DNA from 2 places in the Arvimicrobium flavum genome. Region 2 is predicted to be linked to the other one. Evidence: riboswitches for the same ligand, from Rfam matches in the RefSeq annotation. Region 2 holds a riboswitch; the other holds the start of a gene.
What was found. Region 2 has a riboswitch for S-adenosylmethionine ahead of metA (homoserine O-acetyltransferase MetA). Riboswitches for the same ligand answer to the same signal wherever they lie in the genome.
Positions count from the first base shown of each region.

Region 1: linked by a shared signal. The riboswitch ahead of PD284_RS21325 (O-succinylhomoserine sulfhydrylase) and the one ahead of metA (homoserine O-acetyltransferase MetA) in region 2 are both predicted to bind S-adenosylmethionine.

Region 1 covers NZ_JAQGPN010000001.1:4,409,309-4,414,972, reverse strand. The annotation lists gene PD284_RS21335 (Hsp33 family molecular chaperone) at 1-129, shown strand, start outside; gene apaG (Co2+/Mg2+ efflux protein ApaG) at 130-522, opposite strand; gene PD284_RS21325 (O-succinylhomoserine sulfhydrylase) at 628-1,815, opposite strand; SAM riboswitch at 1,860-1,936, opposite strand; gene PD284_RS21320 (2'-deoxycytidine 5'-triphosphate deaminase) at 1,978-3,102, shown strand; gene PD284_RS21315 (amino acid aminotransferase) at 3,227-4,411, shown strand; gene PD284_RS21310 (acylneuraminate cytidylyltransferase family protein) at 4,537-5,187, shown strand.
Region 2 covers NZ_JAQGPN010000001.1:4,056,869-4,062,532, forward strand. The annotation lists gene glyS (glycine--tRNA ligase subunit beta) at 1-1,262, opposite strand, end outside; gene PD284_RS19675 (glycine--tRNA ligase subunit alpha) at 1,265-2,218, opposite strand; SAM-I-IV-variant riboswitch at 2,404-2,510, shown strand; gene metA (homoserine O-acetyltransferase MetA) at 2,557-3,477, shown strand; gene PD284_RS19685 (tetratricopeptide repeat protein) at 3,553-5,580, opposite strand.

The sequences.
Region 1 (5,664 bases), 350 kb from region 2:
GGCATCCTCGACGGCTTCTCCGCCGAGGAGATCAGCGAGAGCGTCGAAGAGGGCCGGATTCGCGTCGACTGCGAGTTCTGTTCGAAGTGCTACGAATTCGATCCAACCGAATTCACGGCGGTCGAGTAGTCAGTTCACCGTCCGCGACCGGTCCGGCAGATCCAGCGAGAAGGCGGGGATGTCGATGTTGAACATCTCGCCGCTGGCATTGCGCATGGTGTAGTGGCCAACCATGATTCCCGAGGGCGTGGAAAGCGGGCAGCCCGACGTGTACTGATAGCTGTCTCCGGGATTGAGTTCCGGTTGCTCTCCGACCACGCCGGGCCCGCGCACCTCCTCGATGCGTCCCGTCCCGTCGGTGATGTGCCAGTATCGCGAAAGCAGCTGGACGAATTCAGCCGACTGGTTGTCGATCGTCACGCGGTAGGCCCAGAAGTAGCGTCTCTCTTCGGGAGCCGACCGATCGACGAGATAGAATGGCTCGACACTGACTTCGATCTGGCGCGTGACGGCACGGTACATGCTGGCTTCCTCTGGCGCGGAAGACTAGCAGGTTCGGGAAGCGACGGTTAGCTGTCTTTGGCGCGCTCCCGGGCGCGTCGTGGCGGTCCGGGAGCGCGATGCGCCTCAGGCTGCCCGCAGCGCCGCATCCAGATCCTCGAGCAGGTCGTCCACGTCTTCCAGGCCGACCGAAAGCCGAAGTGTTCCTGCGCCGATGCCGAGCTCCGCCCGCGCCTCGTCCGTCAGGTTCTTGTGCGTGGTCGTGGCCGGATGCGTGATCAGGCTCTTGGCGTCGCCGAGATTGTTGGAGATCTTGACGATCTTCAGCCCGTTGACGAAGCGGAACGCCTCGGCTTTGCCGCCCTCGACGTCCAGACATATCAGCGTCGAGCCGCCTCGCATCTGCCGCTTGATCAGATCTGCCTGCGGATGGTCGGGCCGGCCCGGATAGATGAGCCGCGCGATCGATTTGTGTTCGGCGAGGAAGTCGGCGAGGCGGGCAGCGCTTTCGGTCTGCTGCTTGACGCGCACCGGCAGCGTCTCGAGGCCCTTCAGCAACGTCCATGCATTGAACGGCGAAAGGCTGGGGCCCGTATGCCGGAAATAGTCGTGCAGGTTCTCGTCGATCCATTTCTTGTCGGAGAGAACGACGCCGCCGAGGCAGCGGCCCTGGCCATCGATATGCTTGGTTGCCGAGTACACGACGACGTGGGCGCCAAGTTCCAGCGGCTTCTGCTGCAGCGGTGTCGCGAAAACGTTGTCGACGACCAGCCGGGCGTCGATCGCACGCGCGATCTTCGCGACGGCCGCGATGTCGATGACCTCCAGGGTCGGGTTGGTGGGGCTTTCGAGGAAGAAGAGCTTGGTGTTCGGACGCACCGCCTTTTCCCAGTTGGCGATGTCGGTTCCGTCGACCAGTGTCGACTCGATCCCGTAACGCGGCATCAGCGTCTCGATGATCCAGCGACAGGAGCCGAACATGGCACGCGCTGCGATCACATGGTCGCCGGCCTTGAGGCTGCAGAGCAGCGCCATGGCGACCGCGGCCATGCCCGAACCTGCGGCGCGCGCCTCCTCGGCTCCCTCCAGAGCGCACATGCGGCGTTCGAACATGTCGACGGTGGGGTTGGCGTAGCGCGAGTAGACGAAGCCTTGGGTCTCGCCCTTGAAGCGCGCCTCCGCAGCTTCCGCCGTGTCGTAGACGAAGCCCTGCGTCAGGTAGATCGCCTCCGACGTTTCACCGAATTCCGACCGCAGCGTGCCGCCGTGGACCAAGGCGGTCTGTGGCCGCCAGCTCTTCTCGATCTTGCTCATCGCCTAAACCCAAAAAACAAAAAAACCGGCCGCAAAAGTCGCGAACCGGTTTCATCTCGGCCCTTTAGCGACTTGTTTAACGTGGCTGCAAGCCGACCGGCAAATCACCACGGGATAACTTTCCCTTAACGCTGGCTCATGCTTGCGTCAACGTCTTTGATCATGAAAGGTCCCGCGCCAAACAATGGAGCAAACGGCTTGCGGCAGACAGGCATTCTTCCAGACGAGGCTATCCAGGCGCTGTTCGCCTCCGGTGCGCTGGCCTCGGCGCGGCCTCTTGATGGCGATCAGATCCAGCCGGCCAGCCTCGACCTTCGCCTGGGCGAAAAGGCCTACCGGGTTCGGGCCAGCTTCCTTCCGGGACCCGGCAGCCTGGTCGCCGACAAGTTGGACCGGCTGAAGCTGCACGAGATCGACCTGACCCAGGGCGCAGTCCTGGAGACCGGTTGCGTCTACATCGTGCCGCTGCTGGAGACGCTGGCGCTGCCGTCGGACATCTCGGCTTCGGCCAACCCGAAGAGTTCGACCGGCCGGCTCGATATATTCACCCGCGTCATGACCGATCGCGGCCAGGAGTTCGACAAGATCGCCGCGGGCTATCACGGGCCGCTCTACATCGAGGTCAGCCCGCGGACGTTTCCGATCGTCGCGCGCGCCGGCTCCCGCCTGTCGCAGATCAGGTTCCGCACCGGCCAAGCGATGCTGTCGGAAGCCCAACTCGCCGATCTTCATCAACGCGAGACGCTCGTCGCCGTCGATCAGCCCAACATAACCGGCGGCGGCATCGCACTGTCGATCGACTTGCGCGGCGGCAGCGACGACCTCATCGGCTACCGCGGCAAGCACCACACGGCGGTCATCGACGTCGACAAGCGGGCCGCACATGACGTGCTCGATTTCTGGGAGCCGCTCTACGGTCGCGGCAGCGGCGAGCTGATCCTCGATCCGGACGAGTTCTACATCCTCGTCTCGCGCGAGGCGGTGCACGTGCCGCCCCTCTACGCGGCGGAGATGACTCCCTTCGATCCGCTGGTCGGCGAGTTCCGCGTCCACTATGCAGGCTTCTTCGATCCTGGCTTCGGCCATTCGGCGGCCGGCGGCACCGGCAGCCGCGCCGTCCTCGAGGTGCGCAGCCATGAGGTGCCGTTCATCCTAGAACATGGCCAGATCGTCGGCCGTCTCGTCTACGAGCACATGCTGGCGCGGCCGAAGGCGCTCTACGGGGTCGACCTGGGCTCGAACTACCAGGCGCAGAACCTCAAACTGTCGAAGCATTTTCGGTCCTGAGACCCGGAGTTGGGAGCACGCCATCACGGTGAGCCGAGGGCAACCATTGGCCCAGAGGCCATGGACGCTGGCGTGACTGCCGAAAGCGGCCTATGAAATCGCCGCCAAATCCCGGAGCGCAATCATGTTCGAAACCTTGCAGCCGGCCGCGCCGGACAAGATCCTGGCCCTCATCGGCCTGTTCCGCGACGATCCGCGCCCCAACAAGGTCGACCTGGGCGTCGGCGTCTACAAGGATCCGGAGGGGCGCACGCCTGTCATGCGCGCGGTCCGCGCGGCGGAGCGGAGGCTCTACGACGAGCAGGGCTCGAAGAGCTATGTGGGCCTCGCGGGCGACCCCGGTTTCAACACCGCCATGGTCAGTCTCGTGTTCGGGCCCGGCGCCGACACGTCGCGCCTGCGTGCGGTCCAGGCTCCGGGCGGTTCCGGTGCGCTTCGCGTCATCGCAGAACTGCTGCATCGTTCGCGTCCGCAAGCCACCGTCTGGATTTCCGATCCGACGTGGCCGAACCACGTGCCGATCCTGAATGCGGCCGGGCTGAAGACCGCCTCCTATCCCTATTTCGATGCCGCCACCGGGACGGTGCGTTTCGATGCGATGATGGCGGCGCTCGGCGACGCCGCAGCAGGCGACGTCGTTCTCCTCCACGGCTGCTGCCATAATCCGACCGGCGCAGATCTCACCCATGCCCAGTGGAGCGCGCTCGCGGACCTGCTGGTCGAGCGTCAACTGTTTCCGTTCGTCGATATCGCCTACCAGGGCTTCGGCGACGGCCTCGATGCCGACGCTGCCGGATTGCGCCTGCTCGCCGCCCGGGTGCCGGAACTCGCGGCCGCCTCGAGCTGCTCCAAGAACCTTTCCGTGTACCGCGACCGTGTGGGAGCTGCGATACTTCTCGGCCGCACCCCGGCGGAGGCCGACACGGCGCTCAGCCAATTGCTCTCGGTTGCCCGCGGAATGTATTCGATGCCGCCCGACCATGGCGCTGCGGTGGTGCGCATCATCCTGTCCGATCCGGCGCTTCGCGCCGAATGGGAGGGCGAGCTGGACGAAATCCGCGCGCGCATGATCCGCCTGCGCGAGGGTTTTGCGGATGCGCTCCGCCGACAGTCCAACTCCGACCGGTTCGATTTCGTGGCCCGTCATCGCGGCATGTTCTCGCGTCTTGGCCTGACCGTCGAGCAGGTGGCGCGGCTGCGCGAGAAGCATGGCGTCTACATGGTGGACGACAGTCGCATCAACGTCGCCGGACTGCCGGACGACCGCCTCGACGATCTGGCCAAGGCGGTGGTTTCGGTCCTGGACTGACCGACCGCCTCCAGGACACGGAGTATGTCCGCCATTCCCCGGCCATGCTCCTTGGCGACATTTGTCGCCGTTGACGGACCGCGCGCCTCGGTTCGTCGGGCAATGCAGCGCAGTTGGAGTGACGAATGGCTGACCATGGTTCCGTGCTGGCGGTAATTCCGGCGCGCGCAGGGTCCAAGGGACTGCCGGGCAAGAACATCATCGATTTCCACGGCCGCCCTCTCATCGAATGGACCATCCGCGCCGCGCGCGAGTCCGGGTGCTGCGACACCGTGCTGGTGTCGACCGACGGCCAGGATATCGCCGACAAGGCCATCGAAGCGGGTGCGTTCGTGCCCTGGCTGCGGCCTGCCCACCTGTCGGACGACAAGGCGTCGTCGATATCCGTCGTGCTGCACGCACTGGAGCAGTTTCCAGCAAGGACGGTGATCCTGCTGCAGCCGACCTCTCCGCTACGCACTGCGACCGACATCTCGGCCTGCTTCGATCTTCACGTGGCGACGGGACGGCCGGTGGTTTCGGTCTCCCCGGCAAAGCCGTGGCTGTTTGCCAAGGCCGCGGATGGCCGGATCAGCCCTGCGCTCGAATTTGCCGCCCAGCGTCAGGACGCCGAGTTCGTCGCACCCAACGGGGCGGTCTATGTGTTCGACGCCGATTACCTGCGGTCGGGCAGGACATGGTGGGAGGACGCGGTCGCCTATACGATGCCGGTCGAGCGGTCGATCGACATCGATACGCCCCACGATCTCGCCGTCGCGAAAGCGCTCTTCGCTTAGACATCGCCCGACGAGGCAGGGACGCGCAACTGGCGAAGTCCGCACCAGGTGAGAACCGCCCCGGCGGCCTCAAGCCAGCACACGAACTGCTAGCTGCTAGCATTCGAAAGACGTTCTTCCAGAAGGGCAGTGGGAGAAAGGAGGAGGCGCTGACGCGAGGTGCAGCCCCGCTACGCGAAACGCGCGAGGCGAAAAGCGCCGAAAACCGAGGCTTGTCGGCTCTTGTTTGACGTTGTTGGAGAATGCACTGGAGCGGGTAGCGGGAAGGGAACCCGCTCACTAAAGTGCTGATTTAAAATCAAAATCTTTGTGGATAAGGCATGAATACCGTAATCAATACCGAATATACTCAGACCCGTTGCTCGTGAGGATTACCTGCCAGTAAAGCGGACCAGCAAGCGATGGCGGCCGGTAACTCTGGTCGCCAAATGCAATATGACGTTAGCCGCCATGGTGCACAGGAAGGTTGTTGCTGAT
Region 2 (5,664 bases):
GCGCCGACAACGGGTGCGATCTCTTCCGCCAGCCGCGCGATGCGCTCGACGCGCTGCCCTTGCGTGCCGAGCTTGGCGTGGAAGGTGACGTTCAGATGATCGAGGCGGGCCATACGCTGGTCGAGCGGCTTCTTCAGGTCGAGCCCGAACTTCTCGGCGGATTCTTTCAGCAGCGCGAGGTCCGGCAGGTCGCCCTGGTCGGTCTTCCAGAAGTAGAGCGCATCCGAGAGGCGCGCGCGCACGACCTTGCCGTTGCCGTGCACGATCTCCTTGCCGCCATCCTTGGCGACGATGTTCGAGGTGAGCATGAAGTGGTTGGCAAGCGCGCCCTCCCCGCCCTCCGCGCTTCTCACCACAAAGCATTTCTGGTTGGCGCGGATGGTCAGCCGGATCACCTCGGCGGGAATCTCCAGATAGTCCTTCTCGAACTCGCCCATCAGAACGACGGGCCACTCGACCAGGCCCGAGACTTCCTCCAACAGGCCCTCGTCCTCGACCAGTTCAAGTCCATTGGCGAAGGCGAGGTTCTTTGCGTCATGCGCAATGATCTGCTTGCGGCGCTCGGCGTCGAGAACGACCTTGGCCGCCTCCAGCTTCGCAACGTAGTCGTCAAAGCGCTTGACGATGATCGCATCCGGCGCATGGAAGCGGTGGCCGTAGGTCACGTTGCCGGAGCGAATGCCGTCGACCTCGAAGTCGACGACGGCCGGCTCCTCGGTCTCCGGACCGAAGGTGCAGAGGATCGACTGCAGCGGGCGCACCCAGCGCAGGGTTTCACCGCCCCGCCCCTCCAGCTTGCCATAACGCAAGCCCTTCGGCCCCGACGAGCCGCCCCAGCGCATGGATTTCGGCCAAGGGAAGTTGCGGATGACCGCAGGCACCAGTTCCGCAATGATCTCTTCAGCGCCGCGGCCCTGCTTGACGATATGGGCGACGTAGAAGTCGCCCTTCTTCGGGTCGGTGTGGACATGCGCCTGGCTGATGTCGCTCAAACCGGCGGAGCGCAAAAAGCCCTGGATCGCCTGTTCCGGCGCCTTGGTGCTGGGTCCCCTTTTCTCCTCTCGCACGTCCTTCGAGCGCGCGGTCAGCCCACGAACGTCCAGCGTCAGGCGGCGCGGGGTCCAGTATTCCTGGCAGCCTTCATAGGTGAGACCGGCCTCGACGAGACCGTCCGTGACCATCTTGCGCAGATCGCCCGCCGCCTTGCGCTGCATGCGTGCGGGGATTTCCTCGGAACGGAGTTCAAGCAGAAGATCGGGCATGATCACGCGGCCTGTCGAGAAAGGTTGGCGCCGCCGGCGTCGGTCAGCAGGAAGGCTTCGCCGCAGGCTTTCGCGAGATTGCGCACGCGCAGGATGTAGCTCTGGCGCTCGGTGACGGAGATGACGCCACGGGCGTCGAGCAGGTTGAAGACGTGGCTCGCCTTGATCGCCTGGTCGTAGGCCGGCAGCACCATGCGATGCAGCGCCTGGTTCTCGCCTTCGCGCGGCGCGCCGGCTGCCAGCAGCGCCTTGCACTCGGCTTCTGCGTCCTCGAAGTGCTTCAGCAGCATCGCGGTGTTGGCGAACTCGAAGTTGTGGCGGGAATACTCCTGCTCGGCCTGCAGGAAGACCTCGCCATAGGTGACCTTCTCGTCGCCCTCGCGGCCGTTGAAGTTGAGGTCGTACACGTTGTCGACGCCCTGCACATACATGGCCAGCCGCTCCAGCCCGTAGGTGAGTTCGCCCGCAACCGGCGCGCATTCGATGCCGCAGACCTGCTGGAAATAGGTGAACTGCGACACCTCCATGCCGTCGCACCAGCACTCCCAGCCGAGGCCCCAGGCGCCCAGCGTCGGGCTCTCCCAGTCGTCCTCGACAAAGCGGATGTCATGCACCAGCGGGTCGATGCCGATCGCCTCCAGCGAGCCCAGATAGAGCTCCTGCAGGTTCGGCGGGTTGGGCTTCAGGATCACCTGGTACTGGTAGTAATGCTGGAGACGGTTCGGATTTTCGCCGTAGCGGCCGTCCTTGGGGCGACGCGACGGCTGCACATAGGCGGCGTTCCACGGCTTGGGTCCAAGCGCGCGAAGCGTCGTGGCCGGATGGAACGTGCCGGCGCCGACCTCCATGTCGTAGGGCTGCAGCACGACGCAACCTCGCTCGGCCCAGTAGTTGTGCAGGGTCAGGATCAGGCCCTGAAACGAGCGGCTGGGATCGGAATAGTTCGGCTGCGACACGGGTGGACTGAGCCTCAAGGGTAACAGGGGGCAGGAATTGAGGCCCCTCGTAGTGCGATGGCTTTTTGGGGTCAAGCATCGCCGGCTTCGCCATTCGCCCGGACGGCGCACCGCGCGACCAATTTTCAACCAGAGGCTGGGCGTTCGTACCCCATTGTAACTTTGCATGCTGCCGTCTAGATATGCCCCAACATCCAGAGTTGGGCCGACGCCCGACGCCAACCTGCCTTCCGGGCAAGGTGGCGCTCCCGCAGGGGAGGATGTGGCCGGACCGGCAACCAAGCGGATCAAGCCACAGCGTCTGTCCTCCCGGTGAATGTAAAGGACAGACACGCAAGATGCCGATCAAGATACCGAACGATCTTCCCGCCCGCACCACGCTGGAGGCCGAGGGCGTGATGGTGATGCGCGAGGCAGAGGCCGTGCGCCAGGACATCAGGCCGCTGAAGATCGCGCTGCTCAACCTGATGCCGAACAAGATCAAGACCGAGACGCAATTCGCGCGCCTGCTCGGCGCCACTCCGCTGCAAGTGGAGCTGACGCTGGTGAAGATCACCAACCATGTCGCCCGCAACACGCCGAGCGACCACATGATTTCCTTCTACCGCGACTGGGAGGACGTCCAGTCCGAGAAATTCGACGGTTTCATCGCCACTGGCGCGCCGGTGGAGACGCTGCCGTTCGAGCAGGTGACATACTGGGACGAGCTACGCCGCATCTTCGACTGGACGCAGACGCACGTGCACGCATCCTTCAACATCTGCTGGGGCGCCCAGGCTGCCGTGCATCACTTCCACGGCATGCCCAAGTACGATCTTCCGCAGAAGGCCTTCGGCGTCTACCGGCACCGCAACCTAGAGCCCGCATCTCCCTACCTGCGCGGGTTCTCGGACGACTTTTCGATTCCGGTGTCGCGCTGGACCGAAGTGCATCGGGACGACATACCGCCGGCCAGCGGCATCAAGGTGCTGATGGAATCCGACGAGGCGGGGCTGTGCCTTCTCGACGACCCGGCGCACCGGTCGCTGCACATGTTCAATCACATCGAGTATGATTCCGGCTCTCTGGCCGAGGAGTACTTTCGCGATCGCAACGCCGACGCCCCCATCGCGCTGCCGCGCAATTACTTTCCGCATGACGACCCGACGCGCCAGCCCGAGAACCGCTGGCGCAGCCACGCGCATCTCCTGTTCGGCAACTGGATCAACCAGCTCTACCAGACGACGCCGTTCGATCTCGCGGACGTCGGGAGGAAGTAAGTCGTCGCTGGCCGGCAACGCGCCCGGCATGGCCACAAGGGTGGCGCGAGATCGCCCCTCCAGACGCTCCCCGCCTCAGTTCGGCGCCGGCAACACCAGCTCCTGGCCTGGCACCAGCCGGCCGGGATCGCCTTGCAGCTGCGGGTTCAGGTTCAATATCTCGATATAGCGGTTGCCGTTGCCGAGCACCTCGTTGGCAATCGACCACAGCGACTGCCCGCGCAGGACCGTATAGGCGGCAGGCGTCGCTTTCACGCTATCGGTCCGCAATTCGGTCCGCTTCTCCTGCTTGGGCGGTTCGGCGGGCTCGACCGCCGGCGGCTCGGCTCCGACCGGCTGACCTGCCGTCGCCTTGTCTGGAACCGGCGGCAGCCCCTCGGCGAGCTTCTTCTGGACATTGGCCAGAACGTCCGGCTCCGGCTTCAGGTCGCGTGCGTGGCTCCACTGGAAGGTCGCCTCCAGCCGGCGGCCAACGCGCCAGTAGGCATCGCCCAGATGATCGTTGAGGACCGGGTCGTCGGGCTTCAGAGAGACGGCGCGCTCGAGCTCGCGGACAGCGTCCTCGTAGCGGCCGAGCCTATAGAACGCCCAACCGAGGGAATCGACGATGTAGCCGTCGCTCGGCCTCAGATCGACCGCCTTCTGGATCATGCCAAGGGCCTCGTCCAGGTTCATGCCCATGTCGACCCATGAATAGCCGAGGTAATTCAGGACCTGAGGCTGGTCGGGCTGAAGTTCGAGCGCCTTGCGGAAATTGGGCTCGGCCTTCGGCCACTGCTTCAGCCGCTCGTAGGCAATGCCGCGCTGGTAATAGATGTTCCAGACCGATGTCGATGCACCGTCCTTGCGCTCGCCGATGTGGCCCGATTCGATGCGCCGGGCGGCGGCGTCATAGAGCTTCGCCGAGTCCGCGTACTTTTCCTGCGAGCCGTAGACCCCGCCAAGCGCCAGATAGGCGCGCAGGTCGTTTGGATCGCTGTCGAGCAACTTCTTGAGATCCGCCTCGGCCTCGGCATGGCGATCGAGATCGGCAAGGTTCAGCCCGAGTTGCAGGTCGGCGGCCCGGCGCATCGGCGAATCCTTGGGGATCCGACGATAGAGCGCGATGGCGCCCTCGGCGTCCTGCTGCTGTTCGGCGAAGCCGGCCAGTTGCAGCAGCGCGGCATCGCTGTCCGGCCGCAGAGCCAGGGCAAGGCGCAGATAGAGGCGCACGAAAGGCTCGCCACCGCCGCGGTTCAGCGCGCTGCCAAGATCGAGCAGCACCTCGGACGCGCCGTCTGGAGTGGATTCGACGACGGGGGGGATCTTTTCACCGGCTTCCACCTTGGCGCGCAGCTGGTTGATGGCCACGCGGCCCGCTGCGAACTGCTCGGCCATGTCGAGCGCCTTGAGCGCGCCCGCCTTGTCCCCCTTGCGGGCGAGGAAACCGGCATAGGCTTCAGCGGCCCGCAGGTAGGTGTCCGGGGCTGAGCCACCCGAGACGAGGTCGGACACCGTCTCTTCAAACGCTTCGCCGGCCTCCTTCTCCAGACCGGAAGCCTCGGCGATCAGGGCGCGGTGATAGGTCTTGAAGAGCGAATACCATTCGGGTCCTTCAAGCTGGTCGATCGCCTCGAGCGCGCCCTTGCCGTCTCCTGCGCCCTGTTTCGCCCAGGCGGAAAGCAGCCTCGAGATGAGGCGGTCGAGATCGGATTCCAGCGCCAGCTTGAGCATCGTCTGCGCAGCGTCGTAGCGGCCCTTGCGGATATCCTCGACAGCGAGCGCCACCCGCGAGAAGCGTTCGACCTCCGCCACCGTCTTCAGTTTTTCGGCATAAGGCAGCGACGCCTCGAACTGCCCATCGGAGATGAGCGCCAGCATCAGGCTCTGCTGCATGGCCTGGTTGTCGGGATCGAAGCTGAGGGCGCGCTTGTAGTAAGCGATGGCGCCATTGAGATCGTTGTCGACTTCAGCCACGCGCGCAGCCAGGAATGCTCCCGAGAACGAATTGATGGCGACCGGCTCGGTGGCCGCGGCCTGCTTCGCTTGCCCTCCGGCACTCGAGAGGAGCAGGGTTGCGAGCGCCGCCAGCGCCGTGCGCGACAACGAAGATTTCTGGCGCATTCTGTCCCTTTCCAGTTCCAGCGCCCGGCGCTGGACTTAGCAGCCGCTATTCCGCGAAAAGCATGGCCTTTTTGCGATACAGGT